One region of the Cupriavidus sp. 86D6 genome, then DNA from elsewhere that is predicted to be linked to it. Evidence: riboswitches for the same ligand, from Rfam matches in the RefSeq annotation. Region 1 holds a riboswitch; the other holds the start of a gene.

What was found. Region 1 has a riboswitch for cobalamin ahead of AC3G88_RS05120 (TonB-dependent receptor). Riboswitches for the same ligand answer to the same signal wherever they lie in the genome.
Region 2: linked by a shared signal. The riboswitch ahead of AC3G88_RS01415 (TonB-dependent receptor plug domain-containing protein) and the one ahead of AC3G88_RS05120 (TonB-dependent receptor) in region 1 are both predicted to bind cobalamin.

Annotation. Positions count from the first base shown of each region.
Region 1 covers NZ_JBYPSB010000002.1:633-8,470, forward strand. The annotation lists gene AC3G88_RS05090 (chromate resistance protein ChrB domain-containing protein) at 1-750, shown strand, start outside; gene AC3G88_RS05095 (chromate transporter) at 770-1,969, shown strand; gene AC3G88_RS05100 (chromate resistance protein ChrB domain-containing protein) at 2,006-2,464, shown strand; gene AC3G88_RS05105 (amino acid ABC transporter substrate-binding protein) at 2,883-3,671, shown strand; gene AC3G88_RS05110 (amino acid ABC transporter permease) at 3,758-4,411, shown strand; gene AC3G88_RS05115 (amino acid ABC transporter ATP-binding protein) at 4,440-5,189, shown strand; cobalamin riboswitch at 5,296-5,554, shown strand; gene AC3G88_RS05120 (TonB-dependent receptor) at 5,588-7,810, shown strand.
Region 2 covers NZ_JBYPSB010000001.1:300,639-308,476, forward strand. The annotation lists gene AC3G88_RS01385 (malonate--CoA ligase) at 1-775, shown strand, start outside; gene AC3G88_RS01390 (SIMPL domain-containing protein) at 860-1,558, opposite strand; gene AC3G88_RS01395 (EVE domain-containing protein) at 1,715-2,188, opposite strand; RNA gene ssrS (6S RNA) at 2,265-2,483, opposite strand; gene AC3G88_RS01405 (cell division protein ZapA) at 2,814-3,137, opposite strand; gene AC3G88_RS01410 (hypothetical protein) at 3,134-3,457, opposite strand; cobalamin riboswitch at 3,663-3,966, shown strand; gene AC3G88_RS01415 (TonB-dependent receptor plug domain-containing protein) at 4,043-6,052, shown strand; gene AC3G88_RS01420 (FecCD family ABC transporter permease) at 6,069-7,076, shown strand; gene AC3G88_RS01425 (ABC transporter ATP-binding protein) at 7,073-7,838, shown strand, end outside.

The sequences.
Region 1 (7,838 bases):
TCGGTCGTGGCCACGCAGGAACAGGAAGCCGACTATCGGCGCCTGTTCGATCGTTCGGCCGAATATGCCGACTGGACCGCTGAACTGGCAGCCGCCCGCGAGGCCATCACGGGCCTGGGCGAAGCCGAGCTGTTGCGCGTCGCGCGCCGATTGGGACGTGGCTATGACGCGATCCGGAAGATCGACTTCTTCCCCGGCGAGCCCGCGGCGATTGCCGAGGCAAAGTGGCGCGATTTCAATGCCGCCGTGGATGCCGCGCTGTCTCCCGGCGAGCCGCACGGCGTCTCCGGTGCCATCGCCAGGCGCGATCCCACGCAATACCAGGGGCGCTGCTGGGCCACGCGCAAGCACCTCTGGGTAGACCGCGTCGCGTGCGCCTGGCTGATCCAGCGTTTTATCGACCCCCATGCCAGGTTCCTGTGGCTCGATGACGTGCGGCAGTGCCCGGCCGATGCGCTCGGATTCGATTTCGACGGCGCGACGTTCACGCATATCGGCGACCGCGTGTCGTTCGAGGTGCTGATGGCGAGCTTCGGGCTGGACGAGGACAAGGGGCTGGCCAAGCTGGCGCAGCTGATCCACGTGCTCGATGTCGGTGGGGCGCCGGTCGCGGAGGCCAGCGGCTTCGAGGCCGTGCTGACCGGGGCACGCACCCGTATGCCGGACGACGACGCGTTGCTGCGCGATATGAGCCCGGTACTGGACTCCCTCTACACCCACTACGGCAGCGCCAGCCGCCGCAAACGTTAGCACCCTGGGGACGATGCACATGAATCCGCAAGACACGACCCCCACTGGGGACATCGGCCAGGACGGCCCCCGCTATGGCCTCTGGCAGCTGGTCTGCTACATGCTGCGCCTGGGCACGCTCGGCTTTGGCGGGCCGGTGGCGCTGGCCGGCTACATGCATCGCGATCTGGTCGAGCGCAGGCAATGGATTACCGATGGGGACTACAAGGAGGGCATCGCGCTGGCGCAACTGGCGCCTGGGCCAATGGCCGCGCAGCTTGCCATCTATCTGGGCTATGTCCACTACCGCATCGTCGGCGCCACGCTGGTCGGCATTGCCTTTGTGCTGCCGTCGTTCCTGATGGTGCTGGCGCTGGGCTGGGCCTATACGAAGTTCGGCGGCCTGACGTGGATGCAGTCGGTGTTCTACGGCGTCGGCGCGGCGGTGATCGGCATCATCACGCTCAGCGCGTACAAGCTGACCAACAAGAGCGTGGGACGTGACCCGTTGCTGTGGGGCATCTATCTGGTGCTGGGCGCGGTCACGGTGATTACCGAATCCGAAATCGCCTGGCTGTTCCTGGCCGCCGGGCTGCTGGTGTGGTTCTGGCGCGCGCCGCCGAAGTGGCTGCGCGAACGGGGCGTCAATGCCGTCGCCGCCGCGCAGTTGCCGATGGCCGGCGGGTTCGCCAGCAGCCTGGACTGGCCGCTGCTGATGCAGATCGGCGTGTTCTTCGCCAAGGCCGGGGCGTTCGTATTCGGCTCGGGGCTGGCCATCGTGCCGTTCCTGTACGGCGGCGTGGTGACCGAGCACCACTGGCTCAATGACAAGCAGTTTGTCGATGCCGTGGCCGTGGCCATGATCACGCCCGGCCCCGTGGTGATTACCGTGGGCTTTATCGGCTATCTGGTGGCCGGCCTGCCCGGCGCGGTGGTGGCCGCGCTGGCCACGTTCCTGCCCTGCTATCTGTTTACCGTCATCCCGGCGCCTTACTTCAAGAAGTACGGCAAGCGGCCGGCCATCATTGCCTTCGTGGACGGCGTGACGGCCGCGGCCGTCGGCGCCATCACGGGCGCCGTGATCGTGCTGGCCCGGCGCTCGCTGGTCGATGTCCCGACCGTGGCGCTGGCCGTGGTGACCGTGCTGTTGCTCTGGCGTTTCAAGAAACTGCCAGAGCCGGTGATCGTGCTCGGTGCGGCCGTCATCGGGCTGATCGTCTATCCGCTGCTGCGCGGCTGATGTCAGCCGGCGTCGGCGGATGTTCAGGAGCCAATCATGAAATGGATCACGCGAGAACGCCCCAAGATCGACCGGATTGCCTGTCCCTGGCTGGTGGCCCGGTTTATCGATCCTTCGCCGGAGTTTCTATATGTACCCGCCGGCGACGTACTGGCCGAAGCGCAGCGCAGCGGGGCGATTCCCTACGACATACCCGGCGTCGAGCTGTCGCACGAAGGCGACCTGTGCAGTTTCGACGCCTTCCTCAAGAAGTACGGCCTGGCCGACCCTTCGCTCGCCCAGCTTGCCGCCATCGTCCGGGGTGCCGACACGTCGCGGCTGGACCTCACCCGCGAGTCCGGCGGCCTCTATGCCATATCGCTGGGCCTGTCGCAGACCTTTGCCGACGACCATGACATGCTGCGGCAGGGCATGGTGATGTACGACGCCCTGTACGCCTGGTGCAAGCACTGCCAGGCCGAGACGCACAACTGGCCGCCGATCCTGCCGGCCTGAACGATCCCCGCAAAAAGTGCCTTTCAGGTATCAATCACAATACGGATGACATCAGGCGCGGCGCCGATCACGGCCTGCCGCGCCGTGCGTCCCTGTAGAATGTCGGCCTGTTGGCTGGCCACCCGGCGCTGCCCATCGGTCAACCCGGTGGGCCAGGACGCCAGATGGCCGATAGCTCACGCGTTCAGCGACCTCTGCGGATCGCCTTGCCGAATCGCCTGGATTCCGCGCCCACTTCCCGATGTTCACACCATGCCGGCCCACAACCCGGCGCGGCGGGGCAATTGTGCGCGGCGCCCGGGCCTTGCCTGGCTGTGAGCGCCAGCGGCGCCAACGGGCGCGAATGGTGCCGGTGGCGGCGATCCTGCCATCGGTGCGGCGGCACGCGTTGCCGCACCCTTAATCTCTCCTCGACATCATGAAAAAAATAGCAGCCGTTCTCCTGATCTCCGGTCTTTCGTTGCTGGCCGCCTGCGGCAAGAGCGACCCGACGCCGGCGGCAAAGCCTGCCAGCGCGGGCACCAGCATCGTCGTCGGCCTGGACGACAACTTCCCGCCGATGGGTTTCCGCGATGCCAACAACCAGCTGGTCGGCTTCGACATCGACATGGCGAAGGAAGCGGCGCAGCGCCTTGGCATGACGGTGGATTTCAAGCCGATCGACTGGAGCGCCAAGGAAGCCGAACTGAACGGCAAGCGCGTTGACGTGCTGTGGAACGGCCTGACGATCACCGAGGACCGCAAGAAGAACATCAGCTTCACCGCGCCGTACATGACGAACCACCAGATCGTCATCGTGACCGAAAAGTCGCCGATCCAGACCAAGGCCGACCTGGCCGGCCGCATCGTTGGCGCGCAGGACGGCAGCAGCGCCGTGGACGCGATCAAGAAAGAGGCAGCCGTGGCCGCCAGCCTGAAGGAACTGAAGTCGTTTGGCGACAATGTGACGGCGCTGATGGACCTGTCGGCAGGCCGCCTCGACGCCGTGGTGGTCGACGAAGTGGTGGGCCGCTACCTGGCCAGCAAGCGCGCCGGCGAATACCGCATCCTGGCCGAGAACTTCGGCACCGAAGACTACGGCGTGGGCGTGCGCAAGGACGACGGCGAACTGCTGGACAAGCTGAACAAGACGCTGGCCGCGATGAAGCAGGACGGCACGGCCGCACGCATCGCCACCCAGTGGTTCGGCGCGGACATCACGAAGTAAGGACAGCCACCTTGCAGGGGGCGCAGGGTTCGGGAAAGCAAGCAAATTGCACCGGCCCTGTTGCACCTGCATCGTAATGTTTCAGCATGGACTACGTTCTTTCTCTCCTGCCTCCGATGATGGAAGGGGCCAAGGTCACCTTGACCCTGTTCGCCATCACGCTCGGGCTGTCGGTGCCGCTGGGCCTGGCGCTGGCCCTGCTGCGGATTTCGGCGTGGGCGCCGGTCAGCGGCCTGGTGAATGGCTATATCTGGCTGATGCGCGGCACGCCGCTGATGCTGCAGATGCTTTTCATCTATTTCGCGCTGCCGTTCGTGCCGTATGTCGGCATCCGGCTGCCCGATTTCCCCGCTGCGGTGGTCGCGTTCGCGCTGAACTACGCGGCGTACTTCGCCGAGATCTTCCGGGCCGGCATCCAGTCGGTGGAGCGCGGCCAGTACGAGGCCAGCAAGACGCTGGGCCTGAGCTACTTCCAGACCATGCGCCGGATCGTGCTGCCCCAGATGATCGGCCGCGTGCTGCCCCCGGTGAGCAACGAGACCATCACGCTGGTCAAGGACACCTCGCTGATCTACGTGCTGGCGCTCAATGACGTCCTGCGCACGGCGCGCAGCATCGTGCAGCGCGATTTCACGACAACCCCGTTCCTGGTGGCCGCACTGTTTTACCTGGTGATGACGCTGGTTCTGACGTGGCTCTTCCAACGCCTCGAAAAACGCTATGCAAGATACGATCAATGAGAACGCCGGCGTGCGCGAGCGCCCATTGATGGTGTCGGCCCGCGACATTCACAAGTCCTTCGGCGCGCTGGAGGTGCTGAAGGGCGTGTCGCTGTCGCTGCGCAAGGGCGACGTGACCGCCGTCATCGGCCCGTCGGGCTCGGGCAAGAGCACGCTGCTGCGGTGCATGAACCATCTGGAACTGATCGACCGCGGCACGCTGGAAATCGAGGGCGAAGTGCTGGCGGCCACCGACGCCAGCGGTGTGCGCTACGCCAAGGGTGCCGATCTGCGTCGTATTTGCGCCAGGATGGGCATGGTGTTCCAGTCGTTCAACCTGTTCCCGCACCTGACCGTGCTGCAGAACCTGATCGAGGCCCCGATGACGGTCAAGGGCATGCCGCGCGACCGCATCGTGCCGCTGGCCGAGGATCTGCTGCGCAAGGTCGGCCTGTTCGACAAGCGCGACAGCTATCCGTCGCGTCTGTCGGGCGGCCAGAAGCAGCGCGTGGCGATTGCCCGCGCGCTGGCCATGGAGCCGGACATCATGCTGTTCGACGAGCCCACGTCGGCGCTCGACCCCGAACTGACCGGCGAAGTGCTGCGCACCATGCGCCAGCTGGCCGACGAGCACATGACGATGCTGGTGGTCACGCACGAAATGGGTTTCGCGCGCGAGGTGGCCAGCCATGTGGTCTTCATGGACGGCGGCAAGGTGGTCGAGGAGGGCCCGCCGGCGCAGCTGTTCGGGGCGCCCGTTCAGGCGCGGACGCGGGAATTCCTGACGCGCGTGTTCTGAGGCGTGGGCCGGCCCCCGCGGCCGGCGCACCTGGCGCGTGTCGTTTTGTCGCGTTTGTATCAAGACTGTTGCAGGTAGAATGCGCACCGCGGCACACGGTCCTCGTGTGCCGACCGTGACTGCAGGTGCCGGCGAGCCATTCGCCGGTTAAACGGGAAACAGGTGCGTCGCCGATCGTCCAGATTTCGACGAGAGCGGCCATGCCTGTGCTGCCCCCGCAACGGTAAGCAGGTTGGGAACCGTCAGGCCGATCCATCCGGGTCGGCGGTCACTGCGCCAGCACATGGCGCGGGAAGGCGATGGCATCCCGGCGCGAGACGCGCCGCCCTGCAAGCCCGGATACCGGCCTGTTGTCATCATCGAAATCCATTGCCCGGGCGGGGTCGCCTGGCTTCACGATGACACACAATCTGTCCGCGCATTCCGCCGGCCGCTTGCGCTCGGCTCCGTTTCGCCCTGGCTCCGCGCGTGCGCGCCGGCCACATCTGCTGGCTGCCTCGCTTGGCACCGTCGCCAGCCTCAATTTCCCCGGTGCATGGGCCCAGGAGGCCGCTTCCGACCGTAAGGCGGGCACGCTGCCGGCCGTCACGGTCAGCGGGGCGGCTCAGCTTGACCCGCCCGGGCTGGCCCTGTCCGCGCCCGAATACACGGGCAGCCGCCTGGGCCTGACCCCGCTGGAAACACCGGCCAGCGTCGAAGTGCTCGGCGGCGAAACGATCCGGGCACGTGGCGACCAGTCCGTGCGGGAAGCGGTGACGCGCGCCACCGGCATCACGGGCAACCCGGCGCCCGGCAACGGCGGCACGTCGCTGGCGGCCCGTGGCTTTGCCGGCCAGGGCTCGGTCATGCAACTGCTCGACGGCACGCGCATGTACGTGGCCTCGGGCACGGTCACGTTTCCGTTCGATACCTGGTCGGTGGATCGCATCGAAGTGCTGCGCGGGCCTGCATCGGTCATGTATGGCGAAGGTGCCATCGGTGGCGTGGTCAACGTGGTGCAGAAGAAGCCGATCCGCGCGCCCATCGAGAACGAACTCCAGATCGCGGGCGGCACCGGGAAGACCGCGCGCGTGGCGTTCGACAGCGGCGGCAAGGTCAACGACAACCTGTCGTACCGCTTCGCCACCGCGTACAACCGCTCGGCCGGCTGGGTCGATCGCGGGGATTCGAACAACCTGATGGTGTCGGCGTCGGTGCGGCTGGACGTCAATCCGGACTTCAACCTGACGCTGTCCTATGACGACGGCACCCAGCATCCGCAGCAGTACTTCGGCGTGCCGCTGGTGAACGGCAGCCTGGACACGTCGCTGCGCAAGAAGAACTACAACGTCGGCGATGCCCAGATCAGCTACCGCGACCGCTGGACGCGCCTGAACGCCGAATGGACGCCCAACGACCGCGTCACCGTGCGTAACCAGTTCTATTACCTGACCAGCCATCGGCATTGGCGCGATAGCGAGACCTACGCGTTCCTGCCGGCAACCTCGCAGGTGCGCCGCACCGACTATCTGGAAATCCTGCACGACCAGGAGCAGGTGGGCAATCGCGCGGACCTGACAGTCAAGAGCCGGCTGTTCGGGCTGGAGAACGCCACGACGGTCGGCTTCGACATCAACAAGATCAACTTCACGCATTCGAACAATTCGCCGTATGGCGGATCGTCGACGGTCAATGCGTACGACTTCGATCCGGGGATGTTCTTCAGCCCGCCGGGCATCGTCACCTCGCCGCGCCTGCGGACCCACACCACGCAGTACGCGCTGTTCGGCGAGCATCGTATTTCCTTTACGCCGCAGTGGTCGGTGATCGGCGGCGTGCGCTTCGACCACGCCCGGCTGTATCGCACCGATCTGGTCGCCAACACGGGCTGGGAGAAAACCTTCGCCAATACCACGTGGCGCGTGGGCACGGTGTACCAGTTCACGCCGGCGCTGTCGGTCTACGCGCAGTACGCCACGGCCACCGATCCGCTTGGCTCGCTGGTGACGACCAGCGACGCACAGCGCAATTTCGAGCTGGCTACCGGCAAGCAGGTGGAAGTGGGGGTGAAGCAGGCGTTCTGGGGCCATCGCGGCGAATGGACGGTTGCGGCCTACGAGATCCGCAAGAACAACCTGCTGTCGCGCGACCCGGTCAACCCGACGATCACCCAGCAGGTGGGCGAGCAGTCGTCGCGCGGGCTGGAGGCATCGGCCAGCGTGGAAGTGCTGCGCGGCCTGCGCCTGGACATCAACGGCACGGTGCTGCGGGCACGCTACGACGACTTCACCGAGTCAGTGGGAGGCGTGGCGGTGTCGCGTGCCGGCAATGTGCCGACCAGCGTGCCGCAGCAGGCGGCCAACGCCTGGCTGAGCTGGAACTTCATGCCGCAGTGGACGTTCGCCACGGGCCTGCGCTACGTGGGCGGCCGTTACGCGGACACCGCGAACAAGGTGCGCGTGCCGAGCTATACGACGGTCGATACCGCACTGTCGTGGCGCGTGACCAGGCAGGCGGCGCTGACGCTGCGCGTCTACAACGTGTTCAACCGCGACTACGCCGAATCGTTCTCGAACGGCGGCCAGCAGTGGCTGCTGGGCCGTCCGCGCTCGGCGGAACTGTCGGCAAACTTCTACTTCTGAGTGGCGTCGGGCGGTCGGTGGCCGCCCA
Region 2 (7,838 bases), on a different contig from region 1:
GGAGTCGCGTTTCGACAAGGATCTCTGCAAGAACATGCGCCTGTTCGTGTCGGGTTCGGCGCCGCTGCTGCTGGAAACGTTCGACGCCTTCCGTGAGCGTACCGGCCATACCATCCTGGAACGCTACGGCATGAGCGAAACCGTGATGCTGGTCTCGAACCCGTACGACACCGCGCTCGGTGAACGTATCGGCGGCACCGTGGGGATGCCGCTGCCGGGCGTCTCGGTGCGCGTGATGGACGGCGAGGGCAACCTGTGCCCGCCGGGCGTGATCGGCAATGTTCAGGTTCAGGGCCCCAACGTGTTCAAGGGCTACTGGCGCATGCCGGAAAAGACCGCCGAGGAATTCACCGCCGATGGCTGGTTCAAGACCGGCGACGTGGGCCGCTTCGGGGGTGCCATCGTCAGCCAGGCTGGCGAGCGCAAGGTGCCGGACAACTACCTGACCATCGTCGGCCGCAGCAAGGATCTGATCATCTCGGGCGGCTACAACGTCTACCCGAAGGAAATCGAGAGCTTTATCGACGAGATGCCCGGCGTGGTGGAATCGGCCGTGATCGGCGTGCCCCATGCCGATTTTGGCGAGGCCGTGGTGGCCGTGGTGGTGCGCAAGCCCGGCGCCGATATCGACGAGGCCGGCATGATCGGCACGCTCAAGGGCCGCATCGCCAACTTCAAGGTGCCCAAGCGCGTGCACGTGGTGGACGAACTGCCACGCAACACGATGGGCAAGGTGCAGAAGAACGTGCTGCGCCAGCAGTTCGCGGCGCTGTAATCCGAAGCCATCCGAGAAAAAGCCCCGCCCCATGAAATGGAGCGGGGCTTTTTCTTGTTTCCTTGTTCCTTGTTGCGTTGTCTCTTACTTCACCATCTGCACCGACCCGTTGACCGACACGGTCACCTGGGTCTTGCCGCCTTCCACCGGAATCGGCGCGCCGGCATCGGCCGACATGGCCTTGGCCGCGTACATGCGCGGCACCGGCGGCATCACGCCGCCGGATTCATTGACCGAGACTTCGCGGATCGTGAAGCTGCTGAAGCCAAACAGCTTGGTCGTGGCCTGCGCCTTGTCGCGGAATGCCGCCACGGCTTGGTCGGCCAGCTTCTGCTCGGCGGCGCGGCGGGCCTCGCGCGACAGCGAGAAGCCGACGTTCTGCACCTGCATCTGGTTGGCCAGCTCGCCAGCCAGCTTCGACACGGCGGCGAAGTCCTTGGACTTGAGAATGATCTCCGAACGGCCGCGCCACGTGCTGATCTTGCCGTTGCGGTCGGTATTCGGATGAATCGTGAAGCCGCCCGATTGCGCTTCCACGCCCGACACGCGCTTGGCTTGCGTCAGTGCCGCCTGAGTTCGCGACGACAGCGCGTTCGAAATGGCGGAAGGCTCGGGGCCTTCCTGCTCGGTGGCCAGGACCAGCGTGACCACGTCGGTCGGCACTTCGGTCACGGCTTCGGCGGACAACGACAGCACGCCCGAAGGCTGCGGCACGGCAACGGTCTGGGCCGAGGCCACGGCGGCGGCAGTGCCCAGCAGCGAGGCGACCAGCAATTTCTTCATATTGTTCTCCGATCAATGTGATGGCTATCAGATGCGAAGCCTCGCATTTCGTTCCATGCGGGCTCCTGCATGAAAGCTCTAACGGCCGGTCGGCCGGATCGGGGTTAAGGCGGGCAAAAAAAATGCGGCGCGGCCAGAAGACTGCAGCCGCAGATGCTACTTCATCAGCTTTTCGGTGATGAAGCGCCATTCGGCCGGCGTGACCGGCGTGATCGACAGCCGGTTGCCCTTGCGCAGCACCACCATGTCGGCCAGCGCGTCATGCTCGCGCAATGCGGGCAGCGGGATCAGCGCGCTCTTCTTGACGAAGCGTACGTCCACCAGCGACCAGCGCGGCTCTTCCTGCCGGGATGCCTTGTCGTAGTAGTGGCTCTTGGGGTCGAACTGCGTGGGATCGGGATAGGGCTGCGAGCAGACCTCGGCAAGGCCGGCGATGCCCGGTTCGGGACACGACGAGTGATAGAACAGCACGCCGTCGCCGATGCGCATCTGGTCGCGCATGAAGTTGCGCGCCTGGTAGTTGCGCACGCCGGTCCATGGCAGCGTGCCTTCACGGGCCAGATCGTCGATGCTGGCTTCATCCGGTTCGGACTTCATCAGCCAGTACTGGCGGGCGCGCGCGTCGGGCATGGATCCGTGACAGGTCAGGCGTTGAAATGAAAAAGGCGGTGGTTCGTTGAAACCACCGCCTCTTCACCACTTGAAGGGGGTCCCCGCCTCGGCCGCTGGGTCGGCATCCTGAACCCAAGTGAGGTTCAGAGTGGCTGCGGAAGTCGTATTTCGGGTACATCGCCCACTCAGGGAGTCCGGACCGAAGCCAGGACTATGAATGCGGTAACGCGCTCGCCCACACGACATGATCCCGCACCATGCAATGCATATCGGTTCAAGGAGTTTATGACCCTCACGAACCAGGCAGGGAAACTGTCAAACGTCTGACTTGGGTTCCTGTGCGTGCAACACGCTTGGGATGTCAGACGTTTGCCGTTTCAAACTAGGATGGGATGGAAACGGCGGCCAGGCCCGATAACCCGACCATCCAACTGCGTCGGTCAGTCTCGCCGCGCAGTGGCTCCACTATACACCGCGACGTCAGTGATACCAAGCCGGATACGTCGGGACGTTACATTTTCCACAACAACCGGCATATCCATGCACATCATGCGGCCGGGCGCGGCACCGGCTTCACATGGACGACATATCTGGCCGACGCTGCGCAATTCAAGTGTTGCCGTCAGGGTTTTTTTTCGGCGGCTCAGCGCGTGCCCACGTGCGCGTACTGGCGCAGCGCCTCGTCGGCGCGGTCGTTCAGCTCGCGAATGCGCGCGCGCACCGCGTCCACCGGGATCGTGCCGTCCTCTTCCTGCTTGCGACGCATGGCCAGCAGGTCCGACGCAATGCTGATGGCCGCCATCACGGCCACGCGCTCCACGCCCTTGGCCGACACGCTGCCCTTGAGCTTGTTCATCTTGTCGTCGACCAGCGCCGCGGCTTCCAGCAGCGCGGCCTCGTTCTCCGGCGAGATCGCGAAACGGTAGGGCTGGCCTGCGATGTTCAGTTCCACTTGCTTGTTGCTCATGCGTGTTCTCCGGGGGCTTGCTGCGAACCTTCCGATGCGGCGCGGGACTGGCCGTCGCCGAGCAGGTCGAGCTGGCGCGCGTCGCTGGCGGTGGGCAGCTTGTCGAGGATGGACTGGATGCGCAGTTGCGCCTCCTCGATCTTGATGTTGAGCAGCTCGCGGTCGGCCGCCATGGCTTCGCGGTCCGCGCGCAACGTGCTCGCCTCGGCCTGCAGGCGGTCGATCTCCGCGCGCAGCCGCTGGTTTTCCGCCGCCAGGGTGTCCGCATGATGCAGCACGCGCCCGATCTTGGCGGCCAGTTGTTCGAGTTCGTTGAGCATAGTGCCTGTCGTGTCCGGTAGGAGTAAGGGTCAGGTTTGGGGATTCTAGCCGATGCACACGCGGGGGCTACCGTCAATGCGACCGGTGAGACTTTGCTGCCGCACGGAAGTTGCACCGATCTGCGGCGAACGGCGCGATTTCGCGTGTCAATCACGGATATCGGCAACTTGATCCCTCGCATTGACGCCAACTTTGAAACTCCCTACACTCGCGCACGTTCCAGGTGCTCGCGGCCGCCTTACGCAGGGGCTGCAGTTCAACGGGAAACAGGGAGCCGGGTACCGCCCGCCAGCCCGGCGCGACGTCGATCGGCCAGGCTGGACGCGAGCGGGGCAGGCCAACCTGTGCTGCCCCCGCAACGGTAAGCGACCGCGAACACGCCAAGCGTCGTTCGCAGGGCGGGCCAAGGCCACTGATACGGACTCGCCGGAGGTTGCGGGGAGCCCATCGGGAAGGCGGCCTGCCTGATGTCGTCAGCCCGGATACCGGCCTGAAGAACGCGGGCGTCCGCACCCCATGCGGCACGCCCATTCGCCATCAGGTCCGCGGGGGAACGGGCCCGGCCGTTCTCATCCATCCTGCTCATGCGTTCCACGCTATCCAGGTCGACCGTCGCGGTGAAGCCGCCGGTTGGCCCGTCCGTGCCCGCCATCATGGCGGCCGTTGCCGTTCTTTGCGCGCCCCATATCCCGGCATTTGCCCAGGAGGCGCCCGCCGGGGCGGCTCCCGTCGCGCCTGCCGCACCCGCCGAAGCCACATCCGCCGCGCCTGCCGCACCCGCCGCACAGCCGGCGGCGGCCCAGCCCCCGTCGCTGGCACCCGTGGTGGTCACCGCCTCGCGCACCGCGCAGCGTGTGACCGAGGCGCTGCCGCACACCACGGTGGTGACCCAGGAGGACATCGTCGATTCGCAGGCGCCCGACCTGCGCTCGCTGCTGCGCGGCCAGGCCGGTGTCGAATTCGCCGCCAATGGCGGCATGGGCGCCAATACGTCGCTGTTCATGCGCGGTGCCAATTCGAACCAGGTGCTGATCCTGATCGATGGCGTGCGCGTGGCCGGCGTCAGCGGCGGTACGGCCCAGCTGGCAAACATCCTGCCCGACCAGATCGACCATATCGAGGTGGTACGCGGCAACGTGTCTGCGCTGTATGGCTCTGATGCCATCGGCGGCGTGGTGCAGATCTTCACCAAGAATGGCGCCGGCCAGGCACCGGCGGCCAATGCGCAGGTGGAGTACGGCAGCAACAACACGCGCCAGGGCACCGTCGGCTACGGCGGCCAGATTGGCGATACGTCGTTCAACCTGACCGGCTCGATCTTCAAGACCGACGGTTTTTCGTCGATCAACTATAACCAGTGGGCCGCCGCCAATGCCGCAGCAGTCCGGCGCGGCAACGGGCCGAACCCCGGCGACAACCCGTACGAGAACAAGAGCGTGTCGGGCCAGATCCGCCACAAGTTCACGTCCGACTGGGATGCCGGCTTCGCCGCGTACTACTCGAAGAGCGACCTGTCGTACGACAGCACCAGCGGCAAGCCGACCGACGATTTCCGCATGAACAGCGAGCTCTACACGCTGTCGGCATTCGTCAACGGCAAGGTGACCTCGGCGTGGACCACGCATTTCAAGCTGTCGCAGAGCGAAGACCGCAGCGAAGGCACGAAGAACGGCCTGTTCGACAGCCTGTTCAGCACGCGCAACCGCCAGTTCAACTGGCAGAACGAATACGCGCTGACGCCCGACCACAAGCTGCTGTTCGGCACCGACTGGCTGCAGCAGACGCTGGCGTCCAGTGCGTACAACGCGCCGTCGCGCAACGTGTTCTCGGTGTACGGCGGCTATGAAGGCCGGATCGGCCGGCACCAGCTGCAGCTGAACGGCCGCAACGACCACTATTCCGACTTCGGCAACCAGGGCAGCTTCTTTGCCGGCTATGGCTTCAACGTGACCGATCAGGTCAAGCTGATCGCCAATGTCAGCAATGCGTTCCGCGCGCCGACCTTCAACGAGCTGTATTACCCGGGCTTCGGCCAGCCGAACCTGCAGCCCGAACGCGCCAAGTCCGCCGAGGCGGGCGTGCAGGTCGACACGGCCAGCGCCGGCCTGCTGCGCGTGACCGCGTTCGAGACGCGCTATGACGACCTGATCGTGTCGACTGCCGTGGGCAGTGGCGTGTTCCTGGCACAGAATGTCAACAAGGCCAAGGTGCAGGGCATCGAGGCCTCGTGGCGCGCCACGATCTGGGGTACCGACCTGGGCGCCGCCGTGACCTTCCAGAATCCCGTGGACCAGAGCAGCAACACCCAGCTGCTGCGCCGGGCGCGGCGCCATGCGTCGTTCGACGTGGGCCGCAACTTCGGCAACTGGCGCTTTGGCGGCGAATGGCTGCTGTCGTCGGAGCGGCTCGACAACAGCGCGCGCGTCCTGGGCGGATACGGTATCGTCAACCTCAATGCCCGCTACAACATCGACAAGCAATGGTTCGTGGCTGCCCGTGTGGAAAACCTGTTCGACAAGAACTACCAGCTTGCCTGGCCCTACAACACGCAGGGCCGCGCCGGGTTCATCACGCTCGGCTGGCGCCAGAAGTAGGGCCTGACGTCACGTCATGACCGAACTGCGCCGCGCGCTGACCGTCTGGACCGTCCTGGCCTTCGCCGGGGTGGCGGTGTTCGCGCTGTCGCTGGCGGCCGGCAGCGTCGCGCTGGACATCGCGCAGGTCTGGCAGGCGCTGACCGGCGCCGATACCGGCACGGCCGGCGCCATCGTGCGCGAACTGCGGCTGCCGCGCGCGGCGGCGGCGTTTGCCTGCGGCGGCCTGCTGGCGCTGTCCGGCGCGCTGATGCAGGTGCTGCTGCGCAATCCGCTGGCCGAGCCCTATGTGCTGGGCGTGTCCGGCGGCGCCTCCACGGGCGCGCTGCTGGCGATGCTGCTGTCGCTGCCGCTGTGGGTCGTCCAGTCCGGCGCGGCGGGCGGCGCGCTCTGCTCGATGCTGCTGGTGGCCACGCTGGCGCGGCGCGACCTGTTGCATCCGCAAGTCCAGGGCGGCCACCACGAGGCCGGCGCGCGGCTGCTGCTGACCGGCGTGATCCTGGCGGCCGGCTGGGGCGCACTGATCACGCTGATCCTGGCCATCGCGCCGGAATCGCGGCTGCGCGGCATGCTGTTCTGGCTGACCGGCGACCTGGGCGGCACGGCCAGCTACGGCTGGGCGCTGGCCACGCTGGTCGTGGCCCTGGGGCTGGCGATGCCAATGGCGCGTGCGCTGAACGTGATGCTGCTTGGCGAGACCGTGGCGCAGTCGCTGGGCGTGCGCGTGGGCCGCGTCAGGCTGGCCACCTTCCTGATTGCCTCGTTCGCCATCGCTGCGGCCATCACCACGGCCGGGTCCATCGGCTTTGTCGGTCTGGTGGTGCCGCACATGGTGCGCCTGGCGTGGGGCAACGACCAGCGCCAGCTGCTGCCCGCGTCGGTGCTGCTGGGCGGCACGCTGCTGATGGCGGCCGATCTGATCGCCCGCACGGTGATCGCGCCAGCGCAGTTGCCGGTGGGTGTCATCACCGCGCTGCTGGGCGTGCCCACCTTCCTTTACCTGCTGCTGCGGAGGCCGCGATGAACGCATGGTCCGAGCCGCTGGCGCCGTGTCCCGTCTTGTCGCTGCGCGACGTGCGCCTGCGCGCGGGCCAGCGGGTGCTGGTCGATGGCCTGTCGCTGTCCATCCAGGCGGGCCAGCTCTGGTGCGTCGTGGGTCCGAACGGCGTGGGCAAATCCACGCTGATGGGCGTGCTGGCCGGCTTGCGCGCGCCCGAAGGCGGGGCCGTGGAAATCGACGGCGTGGCCGCCGCGCAGGTGGCGCCGGCCACGCTGGCCCGCCAGCGCGCCTATCTGCCGCAGGCCATACATGACACGTTCTCGATGGTGGTGGAGGATGCGGTGCGCATCGGCCGCCATCCGCACATGAGCGGCTGGGGCTGGGGCAAGCGCGACGACGACCGCGTGGTGCGCGATGTGATGGCCCAGTGCGATCTCGACGCCCTGGCCGCGCGCGATGTGCTGACCCTGTCCGGCGGCGAGCGCCAGCGCGTGTCGCTGGCCGCGGTGCTGGCCCAGCAGGCGCCGCTGCTGATGCTGGACGAACCGGTCTCGCACCTGGACCTGCGCCATCAGATCCTGGTGCTCGACCTGCTGCGCCGCCTGACCCATGCCGGCCGCCACGCCGCCGTGGTGATCCTGCATGACCTGACGCTCGCGCGCCGGCACGCCACCCATGCGCTGCTGATGGCCGAAGACGGCGTCGCGCTGCACGGCCCGGCGCACGAGGTCCTGACGCCCGCGCGGTGCTCGCACGCACTGCGCACCCCCATTATCAGTATCAGCG